4 regions of the Gracilibacillus sp. HCP3S3_G5_2 genome follow, and region 1 is predicted to be linked to each of the others. Evidence: riboswitches for the same ligand, from Rfam matches in the RefSeq annotation. Region 1 holds a riboswitch; each other region holds the start of a gene.
The links. A riboswitch is a leader RNA that binds a small molecule or an ion and turns the genes downstream of it on or off. The one in region 1 is predicted to bind S-adenosylmethionine.
Positions count from the first base shown of each region.

Region 2: another riboswitch for S-adenosylmethionine. It lies ahead of ACTNEP_RS13960 (YpjP family protein); the one in region 1 lies ahead of ACTNEP_RS04655 (PLP-dependent aspartate aminotransferase family protein).
Region 3: another riboswitch for S-adenosylmethionine. It lies ahead of ACTNEP_RS17985 (aminotransferase class V-fold PLP-dependent enzyme); the one in region 1 lies ahead of ACTNEP_RS04655 (PLP-dependent aspartate aminotransferase family protein).
Region 4: another riboswitch for S-adenosylmethionine. It lies ahead of ACTNEP_RS19660 (anion permease); the one in region 1 lies ahead of ACTNEP_RS04655 (PLP-dependent aspartate aminotransferase family protein).

Region 1 covers NZ_JBQHXU010000002.1:435,435-439,548, reverse strand. The annotation lists gene ACTNEP_RS04670 (GNAT family N-acetyltransferase) at 327-851, shown strand; tRNA gene ACTNEP_RS04665 (tRNA-Arg) at 1,073-1,145, opposite strand; gene clpP (ATP-dependent Clp endopeptidase proteolytic subunit ClpP) at 1,479-2,075, shown strand; SAM riboswitch class I at 2,290-2,405, shown strand; SAM riboswitch class I at 2,478-2,585, shown strand; gene ACTNEP_RS04655 (PLP-dependent aspartate aminotransferase family protein) at 2,691-4,114, shown strand, end outside.
Region 2 covers NZ_JBQHXU010000009.1:30,149-34,262, reverse strand. The annotation lists gene ACTNEP_RS13970 (bacterial Ig-like domain-containing protein) at 1-1,329, shown strand, start outside; gene ACTNEP_RS13965 (MBL fold metallo-hydrolase) at 1,639-2,463, opposite strand; SAM riboswitch class I at 2,620-2,726, shown strand; gene ACTNEP_RS13960 (YpjP family protein) at 3,032-3,637, shown strand; gene metA (homoserine O-acetyltransferase MetA) at 4,018-4,114, shown strand, end outside.
Region 3 covers NZ_JBQHXU010000014.1:77,132-81,245, forward strand. The annotation lists gene ACTNEP_RS17970 (ABC-F family ATP-binding cassette domain-containing protein) at 1-371, opposite strand, end outside; gene cls (cardiolipin synthase) at 463-1,905, opposite strand; gene ACTNEP_RS17980 (Hsp20/alpha crystallin family protein) at 1,976-2,431, opposite strand; SAM riboswitch class I at 2,624-2,735, shown strand; gene ACTNEP_RS17985 (aminotransferase class V-fold PLP-dependent enzyme) at 2,814-4,114, shown strand, end outside.
Region 4 covers NZ_JBQHXU010000020.1:10,814-14,927, forward strand. The annotation lists gene ACTNEP_RS19645 (cell wall hydrolase) at 1-159, opposite strand, end outside; gene ACTNEP_RS19650 (hypothetical protein) at 280-546, shown strand; gene cobA (uroporphyrinogen-III C-methyltransferase) at 570-1,319, opposite strand; gene ACTNEP_RS19660 (anion permease) at 1,279-2,376, opposite strand; SAM riboswitch class I at 2,575-2,675, opposite strand; SAM riboswitch class I at 2,841-2,944, shown strand; gene ACTNEP_RS19665 (methionine biosynthesis PLP-dependent protein) at 3,149-4,114, shown strand, end outside.

The DNA of each region.
Region 1 (4,114 bases):
CAAAAATTCGTCACTGAAATTAAAATTGAGCAAAATGAAAAATAGACTAACTGTAGTTTTAAAATGAAGTCCCGACGTTTATAGAAAAGTTGCGAAGCTTTACCCCTTTGGATATGATTGTCTAAAGGGTATTTTTGTGACGAAAAGAAAAAGAACATCTAAAGTCGATTAGTGAATTAAAGAAGGTAGAGGAACTGGGAGTGGTGCAGATTATCAACCATGGTTAAAAAATTCAATTTTATTGGATGGATACATTTTCAGTTCCTTTGCAATTAATCTATAGTTAGCGTTTTATAGAGATCATTTTCTTTAGAGGAGGAGTCTTTTTGGAATTTCGCACTGAAAGATTAACAGTTAGGCCGTTTTTGAGTAATGACTTACATGATGTATTTAATATTTACAATAATGATGATATATGTAAATATCTCTTGCATGATACGTGGACACTTGAAAATATGCAGGAAGAGTTTAATAAAAAGCTAGAAAATAGCACACTCACAAAAGAAGGAATGTTAAGTTTAGCGGTAGTAAACGATACTAACGTAGTTGGTGATTTATCTGTATGGTATACAGATATGAAAGATACAGTTGAAATTGGTTATAGTTTTTCTAAAAATGTTGCAGGAAAGGGTTATGCAACAGAAGCCGTGAGTGGTTTAGTCAAGAAGTTATTTGATGAGTTTGAGGTGCATCGCATTCAAGCTAACCTTGATGCAAGAAATGAAGCATCACAAAGATTATGTGAGCGTATAGGGATGAGAAAAGAAGCTCATTTCATTCAGGATTTTTGGAGTAAAGGTGAATGGACAGATAGCATAGTGTATGGAATGCTATTTACAGATTTAAAATAAGGGGATTACTTTATTGTAAAAAAATACAATAGTTGCATAGTTCGCATAAGTCCTTTCGAATTAATGTGGAAAAAGAAAAGCACCTACCGTAAGAAGTAGGTGCTTTAGCATTTTAGAAACATATGTGTAACACTATATAGAAGAGCGTACCGTTTTACACATATTTTACATGTGCAACCTGTTTGAGATTGGTATGACAGTGTTTTCTTCTATCATATAAGCGCGCCCGGAGGGATTCGAACCCCCGACACATGGTACCGGAAACCATTGCTCTATCCCCTGAGCTACGGGCGCATAATGTTAGACTTCTTTCTATGTGTAACAAAGCTTCTCAATCACTGAGGATTAGCGAAGATTATCAAACTATTAGTGCTATTGCACTTAGCTTCTTCGGATTATTTGTACAGTGATAAAATGCGACAAGAATAATTATAGCGAATCGCTCGTATAATTTCAATACATAAATCAAACTTTGAATATTTGCGATGTAAGGTTTAAATCGTTATAGTTAAGGGTAGGATGAGGTTAGAAAAACAAATCGTTTGACCTTTTTTGACCATTCAGTTAAGATAAAAATAGTTAGAATTCATGAATGAAAAAGCAAGTGTTATAAAGGAGGAATTTTTCATGAACTTAATCCCTACAGTAATTGAACAAACAAATCGAGGCGAACGTGCTTACGACATCTATTCACGCCTTTTAAAAGATCGAATTATCATGCTTGGCAGTGGAATCGATGATAATGTTGCAAACAGTATTGTAGCACAGATGCTATTCTTAGCGGCAGAGGATCCAGATAAGGATATTTCATTATACATTAACTCACCTGGTGGCTCTATTACTGCAGGTATGGCGATTTATGATACGATGCAGTTCATAAAACCAAGTGTATCAACTATCTGTATTGGTATGGCCGCATCCATGGGTGCGTTCTTATTGGCAGCTGGTGAACCTGGTAAACGTTTTGCCTTACCAAACAGTGAAGTAATGATTCACCAACCATTAGGTGGTACACAAGGGCAAGCGTCAGACATCCAAATCCATGCTAATCGTATTATCGAAATGCGTAAAAAGCTAAACCAAATTCTAGCTGATCGTACTGGTCAACCATTAGAAGTAATTGAAAAAGATACAGACCGTGATAATTTCATGTCTGCTGAAAAAGCAAAAGAATACGGTCTAATTGATAAAGTAATGGAGAAGAAACCATCAGACTTAAATTAAAAAGAAAAAGTGGCGGAACTAACCGCCACTTTTTTTCGTTGAAAAGTTGATATTAAATGCTTAGTGTTAACAGTAATCCAAAGCTAGTACTTAGAAGAAGTCTCCACTTTTTATTTGTATTAATTTTCAGAAAATATCTTGACATCGTGTTTATCGCGTGCTACAGTATTACATAGCATTAATAAAAACGAGTAAACAACTCGGAATTATATATTTCTTATCTAGAGAGGTGGAGGGATCGGCCCTAGGAAGCCTCGGCAACCATTAAGTGAATCATCATTTAATACAGGTGCCAATTCCACTAAGTACATATACTTAGAGAGATAAGAGAGCGAATATACATATTCAAGTCTCTCTATCTCGGTGTAGAGAGACTTTTTTATGAACAATTGAATACTAAAACTCTTATCCAGAGAGGTGGAGGGACTGGCCCGATGATACCCAGCAACCATTAAGCAAAAGCTTAAAAGGTGCTAATTCCTGCAGGATATTTATCCTGAAAGATAAGGGGAAGACTACTGTTATGTCAGTTAAAGCCTTCTTCTTATCGAAGAAGGCTTTTTTTAATAGAGATAGTACTTAAAATGGAAATTTTAATTGGGGAGGAAATAAATAATGACAAATTTTAAAGGCTCAACTTACGATCCGGAAACAATTCATCTACATGGAGGGCAAGCGCCTGATCCGACAACAGGTTCACGGGCAGTACCTATCTATCAATCTACCTCATACGTGTTCCACGATACGGAGCATGCAGAAAGATTATTCGCTCTAGATGAGCCGGGCAATATTTATTCAAGAATTGGGAATCCAACGGTTGATGTCTTTGAAAAAAGGATGGCTCTTTTAGAGGATGGGGTTGCGGCTGTTGCTACAGCCTCAGGTATGTCTGCTATAACGCTATCAATTTTAAATCTGGCAAGTGCCGGTGATGAAATTGTTGCAGGCGTCAACTTATATGGTGGAACATACAATTTGTTCAATGTAACACTTCCACGTTATGGAATTACTGTTACATTCGTTGATCCAACAGACCCTGAAAACTTTAAAGCAGCGATTACAGATAAAACAAAAGCCGTTTACGGTGAAATTATTGGTAATCCTGGTTTACAGGTATTAGATGTGGAAAGGGTATCAGAGATTGCACATGATGCTGGTATTCCGTTAATAATTGATAATACTTTTGCCACTCCATTTGGATGTAAACCAATCACACTTGGTGCAGACATTGTAGTCCATTCTGCAACGAAATGGATTGGTGGCCATGGAACATCCATTGGTGGTGTCATTATTGATGGTGGACGTTTTAACTGGAATTCTGAAAAATATCCAGCGTTCACAGAGCCTGATCCAAGTTACAACGGTATTCGCTATGCAGTAGATTTTGGAACATTAGCCTTTATTACCAAAGTGCGTGTGCAATTATTGAGAGACTTTGGGGCAGCACTAAGTCCTTTTAATGCATTTCAATTGTTACAGGGATTAGAGACTTTGCATATTCGCGTTGAAAGACATAATCAAAACGCACTGGAACTCGCAAAACACTTAAATGAACATGAAGCGGTAGAGTGGGTAAGATATCCTGGTCTTGAAAGTCATCCATCCCATGAGTTAGCAAAGCGTATCTTAAATAATGGCTATGGTTCAATTATTGTATTTGGCATTAAAGGTGGACGTGATGCAGGTCGTGACTTAATCAACAATGTTGCATTATGGTCACATGTCGCGAACGTAGGAGATGCTAAATCACTCATTATCCACCCAGCATCTACAACACACCAGCAACTGACAAAAGAAGAACTTGAACAAACTGGTGTTTCAGAAGAATTAGTTCGCTTGTCTGTAGGCATCGAATCAGTTAGGGATATTAAAAATGACCTTGACCAAGCGCTAGTGAAGGCAACTGGAATAGGTGAAGAAAATGAGAAGCAAATTGTTGTAAATGACGAAGGAATTATCAAATGGGCATTAAATTCACCATATGAACGATACGTGGAAAACGGAGAAGAAGTAACACGACAAAAGACTCTAGCCATTGT
Region 2 (4,114 bases), on a different contig from region 1:
GAACCAGGTAAAGGTAGTAAAAATGGCTTCAAGCTTGGTGGAGAGGGTGTACATGTGCCACATGTGATTCGAAATAGTGTTGCATTTGGTAATGGCGCAGTAGGATTTGATAGTAATAGTAACCCAGGGGTGATTGCAGAGAATAATTATGCATTTGATAATGAAGGTCGCAATATCGCGTTTACTACTTACTCTGGAATTGAGGAAGACTTTACGATTGATGGTTTTATCTCTTTCCATACGAAAGAAATAAATACTACACAGACAGCAGATGAGTATCCGTCACGACTATTGACAGATAAAAACTTTATGTACACAGGTAGCAAAACGGTGAATCATGCTGGCGATCAAGTCCCTCAAGATGTTTTAACCATCTTAGCGGAAATTACAGCATTTACAAGAAATGAAGATGGACAAATTATATGGGGAGATATTTGGGATACCTTTAATGAATTTATGGCTCAATTTGAAGCACCATCTGACGATGACAAAGAAGAGGAGGTACCAGATCCTCCAAAAGATCCAGACAAAGACAAGGATGAAGATAATGATAATGACAAACCGTCTTCTCCCGGAAGTGATCCAAATACAGATGGTAGTAGAGATCAAGATAGTAAATCAGGGGAAACTCCTATTATCACAACACCAAATGTAAAAGATGGAGTAGCAGAAATTGATTTGTCAGACATAGAGAATATCGGTGAAAATAATCTTTTGATTATCGAATTGCCAGTTGAAACTGGACTGGTAACTGTTCATTTAACAGAGGATCAAGTGAAACGGTTGAAAGATAAAGGAGCTGTCCTTCATATTCGAAATAATGAAGTAGAGTTAACGATTCCTACAGCAATTTTGACAGAGGGTGAAGCATTTATTACACTGGATAAGCTCGATGATGACGTAGAACATGCTGTAAGTGCTGTGTATGATTTTACCATTGAACAGAATGGGAAAGAGATAAGTGAATTTGGGATTCATTCTGTCACGCTGTCTTTTATCGTAGATGACCAAAGTGTAGAGGATCCAAATGAATTAAGTATCTATCACTTAAACGAAGAAAATCAGGAATGGAAATCAGTTGGAGGTAGCTATAAGGATGGGAAAGTAACAGCAAATGTTGAGCATTTTAGTACTTTCACTGTATTTGGAACAGATAGTGTACAAGCCGAGCAAATTCCACTAGAAGAAAATAACGGATCCATACTGCCAAATACAGCAACCAATATCTTTAATTGGGGCATGATAGGAATGTTTTTCCTTCTTATCGGTTCAGTCATATTTGTTTTGATAAGAAAAAAGCATAACAATCATAAGATGAAAACCTCATGATTGAATAAAGAAAAGGTTGGTACAGTAAAAAATATATTTAGCTACAGCTCCGACAAAATCCTTCACCTCCGTGGGCTCGGCTTCAGCAAGATAGAAGGACATTTCACAAATGAAATTCGTGGATGAACTGTTCAAAAAAGATGAAGTTAGAATATGCTCAGTGAGGGGTTAACCTCCACTGAGCAGTAGCAAAAATTAGCGTCTGATATCACTAGACGTATCCTTTGTTACTTGGAACTAGAAGTGGGGGTCTTACAGACATTTAGCACCATGATAAATGTAGGCGGTGTTGGCAGTTAATACATGCCATCACTGCCTTTTATGCTTAGGAATTGCTTGCTCGATAAAGTTTTTGGCCAGCTTTTTCAACTCCTGTTTCATTGTCTCGCCCTTCATTGGTACACCGTGTCCTGCGATAATGATATCGGGATCTAGCGCAGCCAGCTTTTTTACAGATTGCTCTGCTTTCATCCAGTCTTGTGTAAAATAAGCAGGTGGTCCGTAAACATGCTGTAGTGGGAAAAACACTGCTATGGATGATTCTGGTTTTTCCGTAGAAATCGCATCACCTGCGATTAATGAGCGGTCCTGTTCACGGAATAAACTGATATGGCCTGGGGTATGTCCAAACGTTTCAATGTATTTCCAATCCTTTAGGAAAGGAACCGTACCGTCTGTTGGCAAAGTAGAAACAAGTCCTTCTAGGTGTTCTGGTTTAGTTGGAAAGATTCCTGATAATAAGGAGATCATCCCACCTCCAACGGTTGGATCCCCAGGTGGATATTCCTTTTTGCCTGTTACATAGTCTATTTCGTTTTCATGAATATAAATCGGCACTTGCCAGTATTCTGCTAGCTTTTTGGCAGAACCAATATGGTCAAAATGCCCATGTGTTAATATAATTGCCTGAGGTGCTTTGTTACCATAACGATATTCGCAAGCATGTAGTATTCTATCTTGATATTTTCGCGTACCGGTATCAACTAACACCCACTCTTCATCGGGTGCTCCGATCATCACGATATTCACAATCAGTGTTCGATAATATGCAACATCTGGAAGTACCTCTTCTGGTATTGCATGGTCTAAGTCGTGTTCAAGGTCTTTCCAATTATCAGTATGTTCTTGATCCATCTTTCTCCCACCTTATCATAACGTACACTATACTTATTGTGGGGTGAAATGTATAGATTTATACAATTTAGCAAAAATTACTTGTTGTTTTAAAAGTTATGTGATAATATTTTTACCAAATCATGTACTTGAGATAATTTAATATACGGAAAGATTTTCTTATCCAGAGAGGTGGAGGGACTGACCTTAAGAAGCCTCGGCAACCAGCACATCTGTGCCCGGTGCCAATTTCAGAGAATCAGGTTTTGATTCGAAGATGAGAAGATTCGTCGCAGATTGTTTTCATTTATACAGTCACAAGCTGAATCCTTCTCTATCTTTAAAATAGAGAAGGATTTTTTATAGATCCATAATAGTGAGGTGAATCCAATGATATGAACGTGCATTACTATGTAAACCATTAGTGAATCAACATTAAATTAAGAGATTGGGCATTCAAGCTACCATCCATCCTGTGGTTGAAAAAAAGTAAAATGTATGTAAATAAGGAAAACCCCTTTACACGTATGGACAAATTAGTAAAACATGATAAAATTTTAGTAAGTCGATGTGAGGGAGTTCGATCGGGATGAAAAAGTGGATGAAAAAATTAACCGTTTTATTAGTGACAATACTAACACTTGGTTTATATGTTCCTCCAATCTACATTGATGGAGATGTAGATGTAGGAAAAAGGGATCTAGAGCCAAGTGAAGACCGGTCAAAACCAGTGGATAAAGAGGAATTAGCAGATTCGATAACGGAAGAAAATGTTGTCCTTGAAGATGCGAATCAACTTTATCTACAGCAATTAAATACGCTTGCTAAAGAGCAAGTGCAAACAAAGCTGGGAACAAAAATCTCGGCGAAAATTAACCGCGAGATCAATGACGTCGTTTTACCAAACATGGAAACGGTTTTAGAGGAATTGTATGAAACAATTGGTGAAGAAGAAAGCCAATTTTTAATGATTGCAGAAGATCCTGCCGATGGATATGGTGAGCGGATCTTTAATTTATACAATGCAAAAGAAAAAGAAAATGTTGCAAAGTTTCATGTCAATCGGTTAAAGAAACCACAAGACGGTTATTATTTTCAATTCCACTATCATCTACATGACGATCAATTTGAAGAACATCTCCCGATAGGTGAAGTTTATTGGGGGAAAGATACACCACCAAAATGGATGTCGTAAAAGTAAGAGGCTGAGACAAAAGTGTGTTTTATCCAGCAAATTCCGAACATAAACGGTGCGAATACCCGCTACGGAATTATACTCCGCTTTCCGCGGGCTTATCCTCAGCCTCCTCGAAAAAGAAGTTCACTTTTTCTATAGGGTCTTCACACTACGCTTTCCCACAGGAGTCTACTTATTTTTCCTGCGCGCTATTAGCACATTGCCGGCTTCTAGACGAAACACTTTCTTTTTGTCTCAATCTCTTTTTAACCATAATGCAAAAATATTGTCAGAATTTTTTTGCATTTCGCTTTATTTTATGTCGAAATATAGCTAAAATAAGTCTTATCGTGAATTTTTTTGATTTATTGAATTTATTAAAAAGGAGTCTTAAAAAAATGCCTATAAAAGTGCCGGATTTGTTACCTGCTAAGAGTAGATTGCAAGAAGAGAATATTTTCGTGATGGATGAAAGTCGGGCATTTAAACAAGATA
Region 3 (4,114 bases), on a different contig from region 1:
ATTTTTAATAGTTGATTCTGCATTGCTTCATTTTGTGGGTCTTTTTCCAAAGCTAATACTGCTGATTCATATTGCCGTAAGGTAACCATGATGGCTGCATCTCCATAATAAATATGGTAGAGCACCGTGTCTTCCTCTTCTAACTGTGGATCTTGATCCAAGTATTCTATCCGGTAATCATTCGGATGATCGATTGTACCAGATTCTGCCTGATCCATACCTGCTAAAACTTTTAACAAAGTGGACTTACCTGTACCATTAACCCCGATCAAGCCAATCCGATCATTTCCGGTAATCGCAAACGAGATCCCGTCAAACAATTCTTTCTCACCGTATGTTTTGACTAGACTATCTACTTTAATCGTGCGCATTATATCTTTCCTTTCTAGTTAAGACAACCCGGACAATGCCAATGGGGTGCATCGGTACGTTTTTGCATTTCCTATTGCTGGAAACTGTTTTCTACAAAATTGGTGAAATTAATCTTGAAATAGACTCTTTGATCTTAATCCATAATGAACGCTGTTGATATAAAGAATAGGTAAGGTTCGTGACATGCTCCATATCTTTCTCAAATTCATCAACCAACATTTCTGCAATTGTCTCATTATATAAAAAGGCGTTCACTTCAAAGTTCAAGCGAAAACTGCGAACATCAATATTCGCCGTTCCTACCGATGCAATTTTACTGTCTACTACTATCATTTTAGCATGTAGAAACCCTTTTTGATAAATATAAACAGTTGCACCTGCTTTTAACAAATCGCCAATATAGGAATAGGTTGCCCAATATACAAAGGGATGATCGGGTTTATTAGGAATCATAATTCGAACGTCCACGCCTGAAAGACAGGCAATCTTCAATGCATCCAATAGACTTTCATCCGGAATAAAATAGGGTGTTTGGATATAAATATAGCCCTTTGCTGACATGATCATCTTTATATAGCCATGCTTTATCTGTTCCCACTCAGAATCCGGTCCACTCGAAACTATTTGCATACCGATTTTCCCAGTTGGGACTGCTGTATAATAACGCTCATCATATTCAATATCATGACGGGATGCCTGATTCCAATCAAGAATAAACCTAGTTTGCAAATGTTTGACCGCGCTACCGGTAATACGTAAATGAGTATCACGCCAATAACCGAATCGTTTGTCCTGACCTAAATATTCATCGCCAATATTAAAACCGCCAATATAACCTATATTCCCATCAATAATCGCCAGTTTACGATGGTTACGATGATTAATCTTAAGATTTACTTTCGGGATTAATGGTGGAAAAAAACCTTCCACTTCTGCACCAGCTTGACGCATTCTTTTAATCATTTTTCTGCTTAGTGATCGTGAGCCTAAATCATCATATAAAAAACGAACTTCGACTCCTTCTTTTGCTTTTTTTATCAGGAGATCTGCCAGTCGTTGACCAAGATGATCAGACCTTACTATGTAATACAGCAAATGAATATGGTCAGTGGCATTTTCGATATCTTCCATTAAGGAATTGAATTTCCGGTTTCCATTGGTAAAGATCTGTACGTCATTATCCTGTGAAAAAATCGCATCATTATTACATAAATGAAGGTAGTATAAGTCCTTATATTGGTACATTCTAGAATCATTGAGAAAAAATTCGTCATTTTCAATTTCACGTAATTGCTTTTGAACGGCCGTTTTAACCCCTAATTTACTTTTAGTATCCCAAGTAAAGATCGTTTTGTTACTTAACTTTCGGCCAAAAATAAGATATAGAATAAAGCCAACAATCGGAATAAATGTTAATACCATGATCCATGCCCACGTAGAAGTTGGATTTTTACGCTCTAAAAAGATAATGGTTAACGATAACAGAATATTAAAAATTAAGGTAAAACTAATAATAAGTTGAAAAAACTCCACATGTAGCCCCTCCCTTCTTCTTTACTAATATAGCACAATTATGACCTAGCTAATAGCAATCGCTATTAGCCTAGTCAATCGTAATCGAGCCGTTATCTTTTTCCGTTTTCGGGCCTTTAATTTCTAACACACCATCTTGAAAGCTTGCTTTTGCCGTTCTTTTATCCACAGCATATGGCAAAGTAATGGTTCGTTGGTTACGATGCTGCCTTCTTTCTTTATGATAATAATGATACGATTCATCATACTGTTCGGTTTCCTCTAAATAATCGATCATCACAGTAATTTGATTACCTATTATTCGTAGTTGAATTTGTTCTTTCTTTATTCCTGGTAAATCAACACGCACTATCCATTCCTGTTCGGTTTCTGCAATATCTACAGGGATTTGCCTTGGGACTTTTGCCTGTTCAAAAAAGCTGTCGATCGTTTCCATTACATTTCTTGTAGGTTTTTCATAGAGAAAAGCATCGAGCTTCTTGATAAAATCTTCTCCCCATTCCGGTATTCCACCTTTTTGTGACACTGGATCACTCCTTTCTATACATCGTTATTACTGTTACAATTGATGAGTGACAATACTTATCAGGGTGCTCTTTTATTTTATGCACCTAGATAGTAAATGATCCTGCTGTTAATCACCTTTAATATTCTGAATTTTCTGTTGACGATTTCCAATATATAACTTATAATGAGGACAATTGAATACACATTTTAACTCTTATTAAGAGAGGCAGAGGGAATAGGCCCTATGAAGCCCGGCAACCTTCAGTTTAAACAGTAAATTGAATTGGTGCTAAATCCTACAGGTTTCACCTGAAAGATAAGAGGAGGACGACTAATACATTTCAACCTCTTCTTACTTTTGTAAAGAAGAGGTTTTTTATTTCTAATTAGGAGGGTACATAATGACAAATTCGTTCCAATTTCCAGGTAGTGAAACAAACCTTTTACATGGTGGACAACAAGTCGATCCTGCCACAAATGCTCGTGCTGTTCCCATTTATCAAACAACTTCGTATGTATTTAATAATACGGAGCACGCCCAAAATTTATTTGCTTTAGCAGAAACTGGGAATATTTATTCTCGGATCATGAATCCTACTGTTGATGCTTTTGAACAACGAATGGCCTTGTTAGAGGATGGCGTAGCAGCAGTGGGTACAGCTTCGGGAGCATCTGCCATTACACTAGCTATCTTAAACCTTGCCAATGCTGGAGATGAAATTATCGCCGACAGTAATTTATACGGTGGTACGTTTAATTTATTCAATAAAACATTGCCCAAATACGGGATTGATGTGAAATTTGTCGATGGAACAGATCCAAAGAATTTCCGTAATGCGATTACCTCCAAAACAAAAGCGATCTTCGGTGAAGTGATTACTAATCCTAGTCTGAATGTCTTCGATATCGAAGCAGTAGCGGATATTGCTCATGAGCAAGGAATACCTTTAATTATTGATAATACCTTTGCTACACCTTATGTATGTAAACCGATTAGCTGGGGTGCTGATATTGTTGTCCACTCTGCAACAAAATGGATCGGTGGTCACGGAACATCAATTGGTGGAGTTGTCGTAGATAGTGGAAGATTTAATTGGAATAATGAACGATTCCCTGGATTCACTGAGCCAGATGATACGTATCACGGTATAAGATTCGGGATCGATATCGGACCAGCTGCATTTGCTACCAAATTGCGTGTACAGTTACTTCGGGATATTGGCCCATCATTAAGTCCTCAAAATGCCTTTTATTTCTTACAGGGACTGGAGACATTACATTTACGTATTGAGCGACATGGCGAAAACACAAAAGCAGTTGCTCATTACCTGGAAAATCATCCACAAGTAGAATGGGTTTCTTATCCAGGTTTGGAGAATCACCCTTCTCATCAATTAGCCAAAAAATATTTATGTAACCATTTTGGCTCTATTATCGTCTTTGGTATAAAAGGTGGTCGAGATGCTGGTCGTCAGATAATCGATCATATTCACTTATGGTCTCATGTAGCCAATGTCGGAGATGCAAAATCATTAATTATTCACCCTGCATCTACTACACATCAGCAGTTAAATGGAGAAGAATTAAAAGCATCTGGTGTTACCGAAGAGTTAATTCGTCTGTCTGTTGGGATTGAAACAGCAGAGGATATTATCGCAGACCTAGATCAGGCGATCGCTAAAGCAACTAATAGTGAACCAAC
Region 4 (4,114 bases), on a different contig from region 1:
TGAATTAATATCTTTAAAATCTAAACAACGTGCTCTCACTCGGTTAACCCCTACATTACCAACCATTAACATACCAAGCTGTCCATCACCTTCTGCTTCAGCTCTCATCAGTCGAGCTAATAGTCTAACATCTGCATCATTTGCTTTTATTACAGCCATACTAATACCTCCTTTATTCTCTTTATATTCAACGATAAAAAAAAGATGAATGTCCAAAGATAATCACGATATGAAAACCCTTTCATAATATGATATAATTATTAAGGAGGTGCTTTTGATATGAAACTTCGTAACTTTATTCTACACAACGATATCTTATTAATTCATGCTGATATTAATGATAATGACTATATTTTTACTGTCAAGTGGAGAACCCCTGAAAACAAAAAAGGTGGAGAATGGGAACTGAAATCCTATCTTAACAATTCTAATGGTAAAAAGGATTTATCAGATAAACAACTTCAACAATTTATAAACTGGATCAATCCTCAATGGGACTGGGAAAAAGATCAAGTACAATTAATGAAGGCCATTAAAAATGACTAGTTTTATAACTAGTCATTTTTTCTTTAGGTCAAAGCTTCAGTTGACTCCTTATACCAATTAATCTGCTTCTGAAGACGAACAACTTCTCCAATGACGATTAAAGAAGGATTGCTGATTTCATGTAACCTATCTGTAATTGTTTCTAAGTCAGCAACAATTGTTTTTTGGTGTGGGAGTGTGCCCCAATGGATGATAGATACTGGAGTTGTTTCACTTAATCCCGCCTTCCTTAACTTTTCGCAAATAACCGGAAACTTCTTGATTCCCATATAAAAACATAACGTATCCGCTCCGTTGGCAATATGACGCCATTGTTCATCAGTTTTAGTTTCTGGATTAGATCCATTAATGAAACTTACCGATCCACTCACATGACGGTGCGTAAGCGGGATCCCTGCATAGGCGGCAGCACTTATTCCAGAGGTGATGCCTGGTACCACTTCGTACGCTATCTTGTTCTGTTCAAGATGCAGCGCTTCTTCCCCACCTCTACCGAAAATAAATGGATCTCCACCCTTTAATCGTGTTACAACCTTCCCTTCTTGTGCATAATATACAAGTTGATCATTAATCTTCTCTTGAATCACTCCATGCTTTCGAGGTTGTTTGCCACAGAAGATCAATTCAGCTCCTTCTTTGACATTATCCAGTAAAGATGGATTCACTAATCTGTCGTACAGGATGACATCTGCTTCTTGTATTGCCCGTAGTCCTTTCACTGTTATTAATTCTTCATCTCCTGGTCCTGCTCCCACTAAATACACTTTCCCCATGTTGATCCCATCCTTTTTCTGTAATCGCTTTTGCTGGTTTTTCTCGTAATCCCACTAATATATAAGTGGCTAAAATAGTTAATGTTAATAATACAACTTGATCATATTTTTGTTTTACCATTACCTCTGTCAGTGCAAATGCAATAACTAATGATACAATAGGTGATGTAACCCATACTTTCGCTATTTGGTGTATTATTTTTTGTTTCCAGACATTTTTTAACTGGTTGCTTGCATTAATCCCGACTATCGCTGACGTTGTAACTTGTGTCATTGGTATCGGTATTCCTAATAACGAAGCCCCTAGCACCAATCCCCCAGTAGCACCAGAAATCACAATACCATTACCTAAAGAAAGTGATGTAATTTTTTTTGCATTCGTTTCTAACACACGCCCACCAAAGAAAATACTACCGGCAGCTACCACTAGAGCCATTAATGGTAATCCCCATTCCATCGAAAGGATATCTGCACCAACTAATGGACCTAAAGCATTTGCGACGTTGTTCATACCAGCTGCTATAGCTTCAAGTATACCAGTTAATAATAATAATAATGTTAACAGTTTTAAAGGAGGTCGATAGCTAACCTTTCGTAAAAGTGCTTTGCGTGCTTTTTCAAATATTAGGGTAATCATAAAGGCTGCAATAGGTACAATGAGCCAAAAAGAGACTATTATCAATATATTATGGACATGTAATTGTTGATAACTTAATCCTACTCCAATTATTGCGCCCACGGTGACTTCACTAGTAGACAAAGGAATTCCGATATAGTTAGTGACTAATAATGTAACACCCGAAACTAATAAAATAATACAGGCAACCTTAATGTCAAAGATTTCCTCAGCGATAATACCTTTCCCTAAAGTATTGGTAACATGTTGTCCACCAAGGACTGCACCAGTAAGTGCACCTAATCCAGCAATAATCAAGGCATACTTACGTCGCCTGATTACTTTAGTACCATACGTAATACTCATGCTAGCTGCTGATCCACTTGCACCAATGTTAAATGCAAAGAGACAAGCAGCTAAAATAGCAACGATAACTAACATTCAGATCCCAACTTTCTCCTCTATAATCCTATCACTCCATTACTTATATACCAATAGGAAAACTCGGATTAATGTAATAAAAATGCAGACACTCGCATGGAAGTTTGCGACTGCACTCGAAGTTACATATTCCTGGCCAGTATTTCTTATTTATATAAACACAGAAAACTCCTACTTGACGATGAAGTAGGAGTTTGCCTCTTATCTGCCAAGAAAAACCTGCTGGATGTAGCACAGTACTTTTCAGCCTGTTGCTGAGAATTCACAGGGCCAGGTCCCTCCTTCTCTCTTGATAAGACAATATTATATTTTCATTTTTTTCCAAATTTTAATGTTGTACATAATATAAGTCATTCCTGCATAATTGTCAATAGATTCCAAATAATTATTTTTTAACATTTAACCTTGTAATTATTTCCTTTTTATTATATGATGATTGTATTAAATTTCCATATAAATTAAATATCTTATCAAGAGAGGTTTAGGGACTGGCCCGATGACACCTCAGCAACCAGCAATATGCATTGTATGGTGCTAAATCCAGAAGGTACATTACCGAAGATAAGAGAATGCAACCTTAATCAAAGGGGTCTTCTACTTATCGAAGGCCTCTTTTTCATTAGAAAAAAAGATAAACAGAAATCTCCGAGCTCTGAGTGCCGAAACTAGATGGCTTCCCTATTTAGCTTTGCAAATTGATAAAATGGTAGCCTTATACCTTACTATGTTTCAACTGAGGCACTCTATGCTTTTTACGAAAGGATGTTGCTAAATGAAAAATATTGAAACGATCCTTGCACAAATAGGAAACCGTAAAGATCAGCGTACTGGTGCAGTAGAAGCACCCATTTATTTCTCAACAGCGTACCAACACACTTCACTCGGACAATCAACTGGTTACGATTATACTCGAACTGCAAATCCGACGCGTGAAATTGTCGAAGAGGCAATTGCAACTTTAGAAAGAGGTGTAAAAGGATTTGCATGCTCATCAGGGATGGCTGCCATTCAGTTAGTTTTCTCCTTATTCAAACAAGGCGACGAAATTATCGTATCCGAAGACATTTATGGAGGAAGCTATCGATTATTTCAGCATTTTCAAGCGTCTTATAACATTAAACCAGTATATGCCAATCCAAAAGAAATGGAACAACATATAAACGAAAATACAAAGGCTATTTTCATCGAAACTCCAACTAATCCACTATTAATGGAAATAAATATTGAGAATTTAGCCACACTTGCCAAAAAACATCAGCTGCTGCTAATCGTGGACAATACTTTTTACACACCATATTTACAGCAGCCTTTAACACAAGGTGCAGATATTGTCATTCATTCTGCTACCAAATATCTAGGAGGACATAATGATGTACTGGCAGGCCTTGTCATTGTAAAAGATGCAAACTTAGGTGATCAATTAACCTATCTTCATAATGCCATAGGGGCTGTATTATCACCCATGGATTCGATGCTCTTAATAAGAGGTATGAAAACATTGTCACTTCGTTTAGCACAACAGCAGCAAAATGCTCAACAGTTAGCCGTTTTTTTAAAAGAATTACCACAGGTAGACGAAGTTCTTTATCCTGGAAAAGGTGCGATGATCAGTTTTCGTGTAGTAAATAATACTTTAATTTCTCCCTTTTTGGAACAGTTGCAAGTAATTTCGTTTGCCGAAAGTCTTGGAGGAGTAGAGAGTTTTATCACTTATCCAACTACACAAACGCATGCTGAT